Regions from separate parts of the Streptomyces sp. NPDC050147 genome, predicted to be linked through region 2. Evidence: riboswitches for the same ligand, from Rfam matches in the RefSeq annotation. Region 2 holds a riboswitch; each other region holds the start of a gene.
What was found. Region 2 has a riboswitch for cobalamin ahead of AB0I94_RS01945 (prenyltransferase/squalene oxidase repeat-containing protein). Riboswitches for the same ligand answer to the same signal wherever they lie in the genome.
Positions count from the first base shown of each region.

Region 1: another riboswitch for cobalamin. It lies ahead of metE (5-methyltetrahydropteroyltriglutamate--homocysteine S-methyltransferase); the one in region 2 lies ahead of AB0I94_RS01945 (prenyltransferase/squalene oxidase repeat-containing protein).
Region 3: another riboswitch for cobalamin. It lies ahead of AB0I94_RS30960 (cobalamin biosynthesis protein); the one in region 2 lies ahead of AB0I94_RS01945 (prenyltransferase/squalene oxidase repeat-containing protein).

Region 1 covers NZ_JBFALJ010000012.1:93,074-97,851, forward strand. Annotated here, with positions in the region: gene AB0I94_RS19895 (MarR family winged helix-turn-helix transcriptional regulator) at 1-97, shown strand, start outside; gene metE (5-methyltetrahydropteroyltriglutamate--homocysteine S-methyltransferase) at 124-2,445, opposite strand; cobalamin riboswitch at 2,606-2,824, opposite strand; cobalamin riboswitch at 3,057-3,242, shown strand; gene AB0I94_RS19905 (energy-coupling factor ABC transporter permease) at 3,272-4,000, shown strand; gene AB0I94_RS19910 (energy-coupling factor ABC transporter substrate-binding protein) at 4,000-4,374, shown strand; gene cbiQ (cobalt ECF transporter T component CbiQ) at 4,381-4,778, shown strand, end outside.
Region 2 covers NZ_JBFALJ010000001.1:426,840-431,617, forward strand. Annotated here, with positions in the region: gene AB0I94_RS01935 (aldehyde dehydrogenase) at 1-695, opposite strand, end outside; gene AB0I94_RS01940 (MBL fold metallo-hydrolase) at 919-1,968, shown strand; cobalamin riboswitch at 2,022-2,148, shown strand; gene AB0I94_RS01945 (prenyltransferase/squalene oxidase repeat-containing protein) at 2,272-3,486, shown strand; gene AB0I94_RS01950 (SCO2322 family protein) at 3,513-4,154, shown strand; gene AB0I94_RS01955 (energy-coupling factor transporter transmembrane component T) at 4,162-4,778, shown strand, end outside.
Region 3 covers NZ_JBFALJ010000024.1:83,346-88,123, reverse strand. Annotated here, with positions in the region: gene AB0I94_RS30975 (class II aldolase/adducin family protein) at 1-398, opposite strand, end outside; gene AB0I94_RS30970 (inorganic phosphate transporter) at 666-1,940, shown strand; gene AB0I94_RS30965 (hypothetical protein) at 1,953-2,189, shown strand; cobalamin riboswitch at 2,331-2,473, shown strand; gene AB0I94_RS30960 (cobalamin biosynthesis protein) at 2,582-3,523, shown strand; gene AB0I94_RS30955 (cobyric acid synthase) at 3,520-4,778, shown strand, end outside.

The sequences.
Region 1 (4,778 bases), on a different contig from region 2:
GGTCACCGACGAGCTGCTGGCCCCGCTCGGCCCGCAGGAGCGGGAGATGCTGCATGAGCTGCTCTCGCGGATGGCGCATACGGGGGGCGGGGCCTGACCCCCCCCGTATGCCCGGATCATCGGTCAGGAGCGCTCCGGCAGCTCCGCCCGCACCTGCCGCGCCGCCGCGACCAGGTTCTCCAGGGAGGTCCGGGTCTCGGGCCAGCCTCGGGTCTTGAGACCGCAGTCGGGGTTCACCCACAGGCGCTCCGCGGGGATGGCCTCAAGTCCCTTGCGCAGCAGGGCCGCTGCTTCCTCGACGCTCGGTACGCGCGGGGAGTGGATGTCATAGACGCCCGGGCCCGCCTCGCGCGGGTAGCCGTGCTCGGCCAGTTCGCGGGCCACCTGCATGTGCGAGCGGGCCGCCTCCAGGCTGATGACGTCGGCGTCGAGATCGTCGATGGCCCGGACGATGTCGCCGAACTCGGCGTAGCACATGTGCGTGTGGATCTGCGTGTCCGGCCGCACGCCACTGGTGGTGAGACGGAAGGACTCCGTGGCCCACTCCAGGTACGCGGCGTGCTCGGCGGCGCGCAGCGGCAGCGTCTCGCGCAGTGCGGGCTCGTCCACCTGGATGACCGAAGTGCCCGCGGATTCCAGGTCGCCGACCTCGTCGCGCAGGGCGAGGGCGACCTGGCGCGCGGTGTCGGCGAGCGGCTGGTCGTCGCGTACGAAGGACCAGGCGAGCATCGTGACCGGGCCGGTGAGCATGCCCTTCACGGGGCGGTCGGTGAGGGAGTTGGCGTACGAGGTCCAGCGCACCGTCATCGGTTCGGGCCGTGAGATGTCGCCCGCGAGGACCGGCGGACGCACGTAGCGGGTGCCGTACGACTGGACCCAGCCGTGCTGCGTGGCGAGGTACCCGCTGAGCTGCTCGGCGAAGTACTGCACCATGTCGTTGCGTTCGGGCTCGCCGTGCACCAGGACGTCGATGCCCGCCTTCTCCTGGAAGGCGAGGACCTCGCGGATCTCCGAGCGAATGCGTTCCTCGTAGCCGTTCGTGTCGATACGGCCCGCCCGCAAGTCGGCCCGTGCGGTGCGCAGTTCCGTGGTCTGCGGGAAGGACCCGATGGTGGTGGTGGGCAGCTGGGGCAGGCCGAGGCGGGACCGCTGGGCCGCCGCACGCTCCGGATAGGGGTGTGCGCGGCGGGCATCGGCGCCCGTGACGGCGGCGACGCGGGAGCGCACGGCCGGGTCGTGCGTGAGGGCCGAACCCGACCGCGAAGCCAAGTCGGCGCGGTTGGCCGCAAGCTGCGCCGTGATGGCGCCCGCGCCCTGGGACAGACCGCGGGCCAGCGTGGCGATCTCGGTGGTCTTCTGGTGGGCGAAGGCCAGCCAACGGGCGACCTGCGGGTCGATGTCCCGTTCGGCGGTGGAGTCCAGCGGGACGTGCAGCAGGGAGCAGGACGCGGAGACGTCGACCCGGTCGGCGAGGCCAAGGAGCGTGCCCAGCGTCGACAGGGACTTCTCCAGGTCGTTGATCCAGATGTTGCGGCCGTCGACGACGCCTGCCACCAGACGCTTGCCGGGGAGCCCGCCGACGGCGGCCAGGTCTTCAAGCTGGCTGGTGGCGGCCCCCGTGAAGTCCAGCGCGAGCCCCTCGACCGGCGCTTTGGTGAGCACCGCGAGAGCCTCGCCGAGCCTGCCGAAGTAGGAAGCGACGAGGAGTTGAGGACGGTCGGTGAGCGCGCCGAGGTCGCGGTAGGCGCGGGCGGCGGCGTTGAGCTCCGCCGGGGTGCGGTCCTGGACCAGGGCGGGCTCGTCGAGCTGCACCCACTCGGCGCCCGCGGCGCGCAGGTCGGCGAGGACCTCCGCGTACACCGGCAGCAGGCGGTCCAGGAGCGTGAGCGGCTCGAAGCCGGCGGCCACGCCGGGCGCGGGCTTGGCGAGCAGCAGATAGGTCACCGGGCCGACGAGCACCGGGCGCGCGGCGAGACCGAGCGCGACGGCCTCTTTGAGCTCGGCGACCTGCTTGGCGGAGTCCGCGTCGAAGACGGTGTCGGGGCCCAGCTCCGGTACCAGGTAGTGGTAGTTGGTGTCGAACCACTTGGTCATCTCCAGCGGCGCCACGTCTTGTGTGCCGCGGGCCATCGCGAAGTATCCGTCGAGGGCGTCCGCGTCGACCGCCGTGCGGTGGCGCCCGGGGACGGCGCCGACCATGACGCTGGTGTCCAGGACGTGGTCGTAGTACGAGAAGTCGCCGGTCGGCACTTCATGGACGCCGGCGTCGGCCAGGCGCCGCCAGGTGGACCGGCGCAGGCGCGCCGCGGTCTCCCGGAGGGCGTCGGCGCTGACGCGGCCCTTCCAATAGCCCTCGACGGCCTTCTTCAGTTCCCGGTCGGGGCCCTGGCGGGGGTAGCCGTACACGGTGGCCCGTGCTGCCGCGGCCGCGGACTTCGCTGTCACGGAAATCTCCTTCGCGAGATGACTCCTGAGAATCCCGGGACGGGACACGGACGCGAAGGGATGACGAACCGGGCGGACCTACGCGCGCCACCGGCGCGGTGCTCCACCTGATCTGTACGCCGACCCGCCCACGAGGTCACCGGGATGTCCGCACGTGAGGGATCACATGCGGGCAACGGGCAGGTCTTCGGACTCGCGGGCACATCTGCCGAGGCAGATCCCTACTGGCCGTCGCTTCCCGGGTCCGCGCTCGGACCCAGTGCTCATGACGGCGGTCGTTCCCACTCACCGCTGCGGGGCAGTCCCGGATTTCCACCGGGTTCCCTCTTGCGACGCGCCTGCCTGGCGGACAGGGCGAACCAGTTGCACGGATCAGGCTAGAGGGTGATCGGCTTCTTGGGGCAGTACTGATCACATTCCGGACCGTGAGGTGAGACACGGGACCAGCGGTGGTGGCGGGGAGGGAAAGGGCTCCCGGAAAGCGTGGGGCACGTCGGTGCGCGCGAGCCGATGCACAGGGGCTGACCAGGGGCGTACGCCCCTGGTCGCGTGTGCTCGCGCATGCCACAGGTGGAGCGGCCCCGCAAGTTGTCAGGCCACTCGATTGCGCACTAGGGTCACCACGCCTTGGTGCTCGGGAAATCCGGTGTGATGCCGGTGCGGCCCTCGCCACTGTGATCGGGAAGTCCGGCTCCAGCCCTCGCGGCAGCCACTGGGTGCGACACGCGCCCGGGAAGGCGGAGTCCGGTCGGTACGACCCGTCAGCCAGGAGACCGGCCAAGGCGCGTTGTCCATCCACGAGGTGCTGGAGAGGGTCTGCTTAGCCATGCACATAGCCGAGGGTTTCCTCCCACCGGCGCACGCGATCGCCTGGGGCGTAGCGTCCGCGCCGTTCGTCGTCCACGGAGTCCGCTCCCTCACCCGTGAGGTCAAGGAACACCCGGAGAGCACACTGCTCCTGGGTGCGTCCGGAGCGTTCACCTTCGTCCTTTCCGCGCTGAAGATCCCGTCCGTCACGGGCAGTTGCTCGCACCCGACGGGGACCGGGCTCGGCGCGATCCTGTTCCGGCCACCGATCATGGCGGTGCTGGGCACCATCACTCTGCTGTTCCAGGCGCTGCTGCTCGCCCACGGCGGGCTCACCACCCTGGGCGCCAACGTGTTCTCCATGGCGATCGTCGGGCCATGGGCCGGATACGCCGTCTACCGGCTCCTGAAGCGGTACGACGCGCCGCTCATGGTCGCCGTGTTCTGCGGCGCGTTCGTCGCCGACCTGTCCACCTACTGCGTCACCAGCGTCCAGCTCGCCCTGGCGTTCCCGGATCCCGGCAGCGGATTCATCGGCGCTCTGGGCAAGTTCGGCGGCATCTTCGCCGTCACGCAGATCCCCCTCGCGGTCAGCGAGGGACTGCTCACCGTCGTGGTGATGCGGCTGCTCGTGCAGTCGAGCAGGGGCGAGCTCACGCGGCTCGGCGTGCTGCTCCAGGGCAAGAAGCCGTCCGCGAAGGCGGACACCGGCAGCAAGACGGAGACCGAGACGGGGGCCAGCGCCTGATGAGCCGGAACGCGAAGATCAATACTCTGCTGCTCCTCGTCGTCGCCGCGCTCGCGGTACTGCCCTTGGCGCTCGGTCTCGGCGACGACGAGAAGGAGCCGTTCGCCGGGGCCGACGCCCAGGCCGAGACCGCGATCACCGAGATCGAGCCGGATTACGAGCCCTGGTTCTCACCGCTGTACGAACCGCCCTCCGGGGAGGTGGAGTCGGCGCTCTTCGCGCTGCAGGCGGCGCTCGGCGCGGGCGTCCTCGCGTACTACTTCGGTGTGCGCAAGGGGCGCCGTCAGGGGGCCGAGACGGCGCGAGCCGAGGCGGCCGCCGCGGAGCCGACCGCCGGCGAGGAGAGCACCCGGGCCGGGACCGGGCAGGTCTGACCCGGCGTGCTGCCCATCGACGCGGCGGCGCACAGCAGTCGCTGGCGCCGCCGCCACCCCGTGGACAAGGCCGTGCTCGGGCTCGGCCTCACCGTCCTTGCCATCTCCCTGCCGCCGTGGCCGGGAGCTGTCCTGGTGCTTGTCGCCGCGCTCACCGTGCTGCTCGGACCGGCCGGTGTGCCGCCGCGCAAACTGTGGCGCGCCTACCGGGTCCCCCTCGGTTTCTGCGTCACCGGCGCGCTGACCCTGACCGTGCAACTCGGCGGGCCCGAAGGGTTCGTCACGCTCGCCGACGGCGGCCCCGCGCGGGCGGGCGGGCTGCTCCTTCGCACGTCGGCGGCCTCCCTCGGCGTCCTGCTCTTCGCCTTCACCACCCCCCTGTCGGACCTGCTGCCCCGCCTGGT
Region 2 (4,778 bases):
GAGCCGGTGAAGGAGACCTTGTCGATGCCGGGGTGCCCGACGAGGTACTCGCTGACCTCGCGGTCGGCCGAGATGATGGAGAGCACGCCCTGCGGCAGCCCCGCCTCGGTGGCGATCTCGGCGAGGATGTAGGCGTCCAGCGGCGTCTCGGGCGAGGTCTTGAGGATCACCGGGCAGCCCGCGAGCAGGGCGGGCGCCAGCTTGGCCGCGGCGGTGAACTGCGGGACGTTCCACGGGACCACGGCCGCCACGACGCCGACCGGCTCGCGCCGCACGAGGATCTTGCCGAGGGCCCCGTCGCGCGCCTCCTCATACGTGAAGTTCCGGGCGACCGTGAGCGCCGAGTCCCAGACCATCATCGCGGCGAGGGCCTGCACCATCACGCTCGATGTGTACGGGGTGCCGTTCTCGGAGCTGATGACGCGGGCGATCTCCTCGTGCCGCAGGGCGAACGCGTCCTTGATCCGGGTGACGATCTCGATGCGCTCGTCGAGGGTCATCCGGGGCCAGGGCCCCTCGTCGAACGCCTTGCGCGCGATGGCGACGGCCCGGTCGACGTCGGCGGGCGCGGCGTGCGGCACCCGCGCGAAGACCTGGCCGGTGTGCGGCGAGACCACCTCGATGACGTCCTTGCCCAAGGGGTCCACCAACTCCCCGCCGATGAAAAGCTGTCCGTGTTCCACGAGCTCGGTCATGGCTGACTGCCTCCTGCGGGATTCCGCCTGCGCGGCCATCTTTCTGACACTGTTTCAGAACTGATACCAGTTCTAGTTCCAGTAGTCCACGGAGAGCAAGGTTCAGGCAGCCGTTCAAGTGGGCTGACGAAACAGTCGACTTGAGCGATCATTGGAACTAGTTCTAGTTATGCTGACCGAGGCCGTGGTCGTGGCCGCGCAGCGACGAGAGATGAGGGCCCCGATGACGCAGGTGACCGATCCGCGGGTGACCGAGCACGGCGGGGGCGTATGGAGCATCAAGGTCCCGATTCCGGACAATCCCCTGGGCTTCACCCTCGTCCACCTCCTGGACACGGACGCCGGTCCGGTCCTCATCGACACGGGCTGGGACGACCCCACGTCCTGGGACTCGCTCGCCGACGGTCTCGCCGCCTGTGGCACGTCCGCCGACGCGGTGCACGGCGTCGTCATCACCCACCACCACCCCGACCACCACGGCCTGTCGGCCAAGGTCCGCGAGGCATCGGGCGCGTGGATCGCGATGCACGAGGCGGACGCGTCGGTCGTACGCCGCACGCGGACCGGACCGCCCGCACGCTGGTTCGACTACATGGTGGAGAAGCTGACGGCCGCGGGCGCCCCCGCCGACCACCTGGCCCCGCTCCTCACCGCCCGCGACGCGGGCCGCGCGCCCCGGCTGCCCGGCATGGCAGCCGCGCTCCCCGACCGCGACATCACCCCGGGCGAGCTGCTCGAACTGCCGGGTCGCAGGCTCCGCGCCATCTGGACCCCCGGCCACACCCCGGGCCATGTCTGCCTGCACCTGGAGGAGGAGCACCCGGCGCGGCTGCCGGGCCACGGCCGGCTGTTCTCCGGGGACCATCTGCTCCCCGGGATCACCCCGCACATCGGCCTGTACGAGGACCCGGACGACGCGACCATCACCGATCCCCTCGGCGACTACCTCGACTCCCTGGAGCGCGTCGGCCGCCTGGGACCCGCCGAGGTGCTTCCCGCCCACCAGTACGCGTTCACCGACGCCCCCGCCCGCGTGCGCGAGATCCTGGTCCACCACGAGGAGCGCCTCACCGACCTGCTCGCCCTCCTCGCCGAGCCCCTCACCGCTTGGCAGCTCGCCGAGCGGATGGAGTGGAACCGCCCCTGGGCCGAGATCCGCTACGGCTCACGGAACATCGCGGTCTCCGAGGCCGAGGCGCATGTGCGGCGCCTGGTGAAGCTGGGGCGCGCGGAGGCGGTGGGCAACGATCCGGTGCGGTACCGCGCGGTGTGAGCTCCGGCCGGGGGCGGGCGCCCCGGGCCGCTCCCCCTACGGGCCGGTAGAGTGGCCTCCGTCGTCATCATGCCCGTACAGGGGGAAGCCGGTGCGAATCCGGCGCTGACCCGCAGCCGTATCCGCAGTTCACCGAGCTGACGGAGAGCCGGAATGCCCGGTACGAAGCATGACCGGCTCGCTTCATCGGGGCCCCCGATGAACGGCACCGTCGAGGTATACGGAGCCGGAGCCGCCCGGTGCCCGTGCCCGCTACGCGCCCGTGCTGCCCCGCTCCCCGCAGTGAGAGGCACCCGCCGCATCATGAACGTTCGCCGCAGCGCAGCGGTCCTGGCCGCCGTCGCCGTGTTCGGTTCGGCCGCCGCCCCGGCCGCCTTCGCGGACACCGCGTCCCCGTCGCCCTCCGCCAAGCTGCCCTCCGGTCTCTACGGCGACGCGGACCCCAAGTTCGACGGGGTGTTCCGGCAGTCGTACGCCCTGCTCGCCCAGGACTCGGCCGGTGTGAAGCCCGCCGCGAAGGCCGTCGACTGGCTCACCGGCCAGCAGTGCCCGAGCGGCGGTTTCGCCGCGTACCGCGCCGACGCGGGCGAGCCGTGCGACTCCAAGACGATGTTCGACAGCAACGCGACGGCCTCCGCCGTGCAGGCGCTCGCCGCGCTCGGCGGTCAGCAGAAGACGGTCGACAAGAGCGTGGGCTGGCTGAAGTCGGTGCAGAACAAGGACGGCGGCTGGGGCTACAGCCCCGGCATGGACTCCGACGCCAACTCCACCGGCATCGTGATCGGCGCGCTCGCCGCGGCGGGCGAGAAGCCGCAGTCGGTGAAGTCGCAGGACGGCAACTCTCCGTACGACGCGCTGCCCGCCCTCTCCATGAGCTGTGGCAAGGACGGCGGCGCCTTCGGCCTCGCGGACGTCAAGTCCGGCAAGCTCTCGCCGAACGCGGACGCCACGGCGGCCGGTGTCCTCGGCGCCCACGGCAAGGGCCTGGTCGTCGACGCCGCCGAGAAGAAGGCCGCCGCCCCGAAGTGCGCGAAGGCCGACACCGCCGAGCAGGCGGCGGCGAACGGCACCGGCTACCTCCTCAAGACCCTCGCCAAGGGCGACGACCACCTGATGTCGTCGATGCCCGGTGCCAAGAACATGCCCGACCTGGGCAACACCGCGGACTCCGTGCTCGCGCTCGCCGCGGCCGGTCAGCCCGAGCAGGCCGAGAAGTCGGCCCAGTGGCTGGCGAAGAACTCCGCGGACTGGGCCGAGAAGTCCGGCCCCGCCGCCTACGCCCAGCTGATCTTCGCCGCCCGCGCTTCGGGCCTGGACCCGCGCGACTTCGGCGGCGCGGACCTGGTCAAGCAGCTGAACGCGCAGGGTCCGGCCCCGCAGGCGACCGAGCAGGCCGCCGAGAAGAAGGACAGCGACGACGGCGGCGTGAGCATCTGGTGGGTCATCGGCGTCGGCATGGTCGCCGGTATCGGCATCGGCTTCCTGTACAGCGGCAACAAGAAGAAGCAGCAGCTGTGACGCGGGGTCGCGCGCGGTGGGGACGCCTGGTGGCCGTGGCGTTCACCGCCGCCCTGCTCGGCGTCCTCGCCGCCGCCCCCGCCCAGGCAGCCGGTTACCGCTACTGGTCCTTCTGGGACCGGGACGGCGCGAAGTGGGCGTACGCGAGTCAGGGGCCCAGCACCGCCCGCCCCGACGACGGTGCCGTGCAGGGCTTCCGGTTCTCGGTGTCCGACGACTCGCAGGACTCCGCGAAGCCGCGCGGCGCCGCGGACTTCGACACGATCTGCGCCAAGACCCCCGCCAAGGACGACCGCAAGCGGATCGCCCTCGTCATCGACTTCGGTACGCCGGGCGACGCCCCTGACGGGGAGACCCCGCCGAAGCCGCGTACCGCCTGCGCGCGGATCGCGGACGACGCGACGAGCGCGGACGCGCTCGCGGCGGTCGCCAAACCCCTGCGCTATGACAGCAACGCGCTGCTGTGCGCCATCGCCGACTACCCGAAGTCGGGCTGCGGCGAGCAGGTCTCGGGCAACGGCCGCTCGCGGGACGCCGAGGAGAAGCCGGACGCGAGCAAGGAACAGGGCGACTCCGGTGGCCCCTCCGTCGGGCTGATCGCCGGCGTGGCCGCCATCGCCCTGCTCGGCGCCGCCGCCGTATGGCAGGCACGCCGCCGACGCGGCTGACCGCACGATGACCGATCACCCGAGCACCGCTCCCGGTGCGCTGCGGCGGCGCCTTGCCCCCCAGGCGCACCGGAGCAACGCGCTGCACCCCGGCGCCTGGTGGGTGTGGGCGCTCGGGCTCGGCGTCGCCGCGTCGCGCACCACCAATCCCCTGCTGCTCGGTCTCCTCATCGGGGTCGCGGGCTATGTCGTCGCGGCGCGTCGCACGTCGGCCCCGTGGGCGCGCTCGTACGGCGCCTTCGTGAAGCTCGGCCTCGTCGTGATCGCGATCCGGCTCGTCTTCGCCGTCGTCCTCGGCTCCCCCATCCCCGGTACGCACGTCATCGTGACGCTCCCCGAAGTGCCGCTGCCCGACTGGGCGAAGGGGGTGCGGATCGGGGGCCGGGTGACGGCCGAGGGGCTGCTCTTCGCGCTCTACGACGGGGTGCGCCTGGCCGGGCTCCTCATCTGCGTCGGCGCCGCCAACGCCCTGGCCAGCCCGGCCCGGTTGCTCAAGTCGCTGCCGGGCGCGCTGTACGAGGTGGGGGTCGCCATCGTCGTCGCGATGACCTTCGCGCCGAACCTGATCATGGACGTGCAGCGCCTTCGCGCGGCGCGACGCCTTCGGGGGCGCGCGGACAAGGG
Region 3 (4,778 bases), on a different contig from region 2:
CCGCCGAGGGCGGCCGCCATGTAGTGCACGGGCGGCAGCTCCGGGACCAGGGTGGAGACGGCGGTGGCGTGCACCGCGTGGGTGTGGACCACGGCTCCGGCGTACGTCGTGCGGTAGACGGCCAGGTGCATGGGCAGTTCGCTGGTCGGGGCGAGATCGCCGAAGAGCTGGTTGCCGTCCGTGTCGACACCGACCGCGTCCCGCGGCGTCAGGCGGTCGTACGGCACGCCGCTGGGGGTGACCAGGATCGTGCCGCCGACGCGCACCGAGACATTGCCCGACGTGCCGACCACCAGACCGTCCGCGACCGTCCTGCGGGCCGCCTCCACCAGCTCGTCCCATGCCCGCTCCAGCGCGTCCTGCCGGCCCGCGCCCCGCTCGTCCCGCTGCTCCGTCATGCCGTGATCCTGCCAGGTGATCAGAATCTCTTCGACGGCTCGCTGAAGCAGTCGAAGAGCTTCGCCCGGGGGTAGCAGAAACCCCCTTGGAGGCCATGATTCCGGGCCTCCCGGTGCCGCTCCGGGAGATCTTCGCCGAGGCTCCGGAAGAACCGGAGTGACGGCGCCCCGCATTGGGTCACCGCAAGGCCCGACCCAGTTCACTTTCCGTTCACCCAGGTTGCCTACGTTCCACTTGCCACTGACGTCCAACAGAAGCCTGGGTAAATGGAACACATCACGCTTCTCCTCGGGATCGTGATCGTTACCGCTCTCGTGTTTGACTTCACGAACGGTTTCCACGACACAGCCAACGCGATGGCCACCACCATCTCGACTGGCGCTCTCAAGCCCAAGACGGCGGTGGCCATGTCCGCCGTGCTGAACCTCGTCGGCGCTTTCCTCTCCGTCGAAGTCGCCAAGACCATCTCCGGCGGCATCGTCAACGAGGACGGACTGAAGACAGAGGTGATCTTCGCGGCGCTTGTCGGCGCGATTCTCTGGAACCTGATGACCTGGCTGGTGGGCCTGCCCTCCAGCTCCTCCCACGCGCTCTTCGGCGGCCTCATCGGCGCCGCTGTCATGTCGATGGGCTGGTCGTCGATCGACGGCGGCACCGTCGTCACCAAGATCCTGCTTCCCGCGATCGCCGCGCCCCTCGTGGCCGGTCTGGCCGCGACGCTGGCCACGCGCCTGACGTACCGCATCGGCCGCAACACCGACACCAAGGCCACCGCCAAGGGCTATCGCGTGGGGCAGATCGCCTCCGCGGGCCTCGTCTCGCTGGCCCACGGCACGAACGACGCGCAGAAGACCATGGGCATCATCACGCTCGCCCTGGTCACCGGCGGCGTCCTGAGCCCGGGCTCCAACCCCCCGATGTGGGTCATCGTCTCGGCCGGTGTCGCCATCGCGCTCGGCACCTACCTCGGCGGCTGGCGCATCATCCGCACCATGGGCAAGGGCCTCACCGACCTCCAGCCGCAGCAGGGCTTCGCCGCCCAGACCAGCGCCGCGACGGTCATCCTGGCCTCCTCGCACCTGGGCTTCTCGCTCTCCACCACCCAGTCCTGCTCCGGCGCCGTGATGGGCGCGGGCCTCGGCCGCAAGGGCGGCGTCGTCCGCTGGTCCACGGCGTCCCGCATGTTCATCGCCTGGGGCCTGACGCTGCCGGCCGCCGGCCTGGTCGGCGCGGGCGCGGAGTTCCTCACCAAGCAGGGACCCTGGGGCGTCGCGGTGACCGCCGCGCTGCTGGTGGCCGGCTCGGCCGTGATCTGGGTGCTGTCCCGGCGCAACGCCGTCGACCACACGAACGTCGCCGACGACGAGATCGGCGGCTCCTCCGCCGACGAGCCCGCCGGCGTCGTGACCACCGCGATGGCCGCGGTCACCCCGCCGCCCACCGGGTCGGCCGTGGCGAGCGCGGACGTCGACTTCGTCAAGGCCACCATCCCGGCCCCGACCGGCACCGCGGCGGACCCCGCCCGGCCCGCCACGGTGTAAGGACACATCAGCATGAACATCGACTGGGCAGCGCTCGGCTCCGTCTTCGGAGTCAGCCTCGCGGTGACGGTGGCCCTGGTGGGCCTGTTCACCCTCGGCATCATCGGCCTCTCCAAGCACGAGGCGGCCACGTCCGGCGCCTCCTCCGCCGCGGGCGGCACCGCCACCGCGGCACGCACCGGCGCCTACGCGTGCTTCGCGCTCTGCGCGGCGGCCGTGGCGTACGGGATCTATCTGATCGTCGCCTGACAACCGTGGTTTCGAGTGGGGTGCGGGACGCTTCGGCGTCCCGCACCCCGCTTTCGTGCGACGGCTCGGCGAGCGCCCCCTCACAGGCCCGGCTGTGGGCCTCAGCACACTCTCCCGTCGCAGGTCAACGGCGAGTTGACGGGCCTTCGCGGGCCGTGGTGGACTGCCGGAGCCAATACGGCAGCAGGAGAGGAAGCCGGTGCGAATCCGGCGCGGTCCCGCCACTGTCACCGAGGAGCTGACTCCTCGGAAGCCAGGAACTCTCGCCGCCGATCACGTCGAACCAGGGCGCGGACACCCTGAGTGAGGACATATCGCCATGCGCGGCCGCCCGTTGCCGGACCAGTTCCCGAGCGTGAGCTCTCTTCTCGGCACAGCGACCGGCTGACGCCATGCGTGCCGATCGCGACTTCGCGTACGGCGCCGCCGCCGGCCTCCTCGGTGATCTGTTCCTCGGCGATCCTCGCCGCGGGCATCCGGTCGCCGCGTTCGGTCGGGCCGCGGGAGCCGTCGAGCGTGTGCTGTGGCGTGACCACCGCGGGTGGGGCGCCCTGCACGCCGTGGTGTGTGCCGGGGGCGCGGCCGGTGCCGCCGCCCTGGCTTCTTCTCTCGTACGGGACTCACGCGCCGCGTCCGTCGCGCTGACCGCCGCCACCACCTGGGCCGTGCTCGGCGGCACCTCGCTGGGGCGTGAGGCGCGGGCCGTCGGCGGGGCGCTCGCCGCCGGGGACATCGAGGTGGCACGGGAGCGGCTGCCGCATCTGTGCGGCCGCGATCCGCAGGCCCTCGACGCCGACGGCATCGCGCGCGCCGTGGTCGAGTCCGTCGCCGAGAACACGTCCGACGCCGTGGTCGGGGCCCTCGTGTGGGGCGCCGTCGGCGGGGTGCCGGGGCTTGTGGCCTTCCGGGCCGTCAACACGCTCGACGCCATGGTCGGGCACAAGTCCGTGCGCTACCGGCGCTACGGCTGGGCTTCCGCACGTCTCGACGACGTACTGGGGTGGCCGGGGGCCCGGCTCACCGCCGTACTCGCGGCTATCGCCGGGGAGTCGCCGCGCGGTGCGGTGCGGGCCTGGCGGGAGGACGCCGCCAAGCATCCGAGCCCCAACGCCGGGCCCGTCGAGGCCGCCTTCGCCGGGGCGTTGGGCGTACGGCTCGGGGGGACGCTCTCGTACGCGGGGCGCGTCGAGCACCGGCCCGTCCTCAACGGGGACGGGCGGGGTGTCGAAGTCTCCGACATCGAACGGGCCATGAAGCTGTCGCGCCGGGTGGGTCTCCTTGCCCTGGGCGTTGCGGCGGCCGTGAGCGCTCTACGGAAAGGCAGGGCCTCATGAATGGTGGACTGCTCGTCGCCGGAACCACCTCCGACGCGGGGAAGAGCGTCGTCACCGCCGGGATCTGCCGGTGGCTGGCCCGCAAAGGGGTCTCCGTGGCGCCCTTCAAGGCGCAGAACATGTCCCTCAACTCCTTCGTCACGCGCGAAGGTGCCGAGATCGGGCGGGCCCAGGCCATGCAGGCGCAGGCCGCCATGGTCGAGCCGACCGCGCTGATGAACCCCGTGCTGCTCAAGCCGGGCAGCGACCGCAGCAGCCAGGTCGTCCTCATGGGCAAGCCCGTCGGTGAGATGAGCGCGCGCGGCTACCACGGAGGGCGGCAGGAAGCGCTGCTCTCCACCGTCGTGGGATGCCTCGAGGAACTTCGGGGCAGCTATGACGCCGTGATCTGCGAAGGCGCGGGCAGCCCCGCCGAGATCAATCTGCGGCGCACCGACATCGTGAACATGGGGATCGCGCGGGCAGCCCGCTTCCCCGTGGTCGTGGTGGGAGACATCGACCGCGGAGGTGTCTTCGCCTCCTTCTTCGGGACCACCGCGCTGTTGAGCGCCGAGGACCAGGACCTGATCGCCGGGTATCTCGTCAACAAGTTCCGGGGCGACGTCTCGTTGCTGGAGCCGGGGCTCGACATGCTGCACCGGCTCACCGGGCGGCGCACGTTCGGTGTGCTGCCGTTCCAGCACGGCCTCGGCATCGACGAGGAGGACGGCCTTCGGGTCTCCCTGCGGGGCGCCGTGCGGGAGTCGATGGTCGCTCCCCCGGTCGGTGAGGACGTGCTGCGGGTCGCCGTCTGTGCCGTACCGCTGATGTCCAACTTCACGGACGTGGACGCGCTGGCCGCCGAACCGGGCGTCGTCGTGCGGTTCGTGGACCGGGCCGAGGAGCTCGTCGACGCCGATCTCGTGGTCGTACCCGGCACGCGCGGCACCGTGCGCGCCCTGGAGTGGCTGCGCGAGCGCGGCCTGGCCGACGCCCTCGCGCGGCGCGCCGCCGAGGGGCGCCCCGTGCTCGGGATCTGCGGCGGTTTCCAGGTGCTCGGCGAGCACATCGAGGACGACGTCGAGTCGCGGGCGGGTGCCGTGGACGGGCTCGGACTGCTGCCCGTGCGCGTGCGGTTCGCCCGCGAGAAGACCCTCGCGAGACCGGTCGGCGAAGCCCTCGGCGAACGCGTCGAGGGATACGAGATCCACCACGGCGTCGCTCAAGTCCTGGGCGGAGACACCTTCCTGGACGGCTGCCGCGTCGGCGAGGTGTG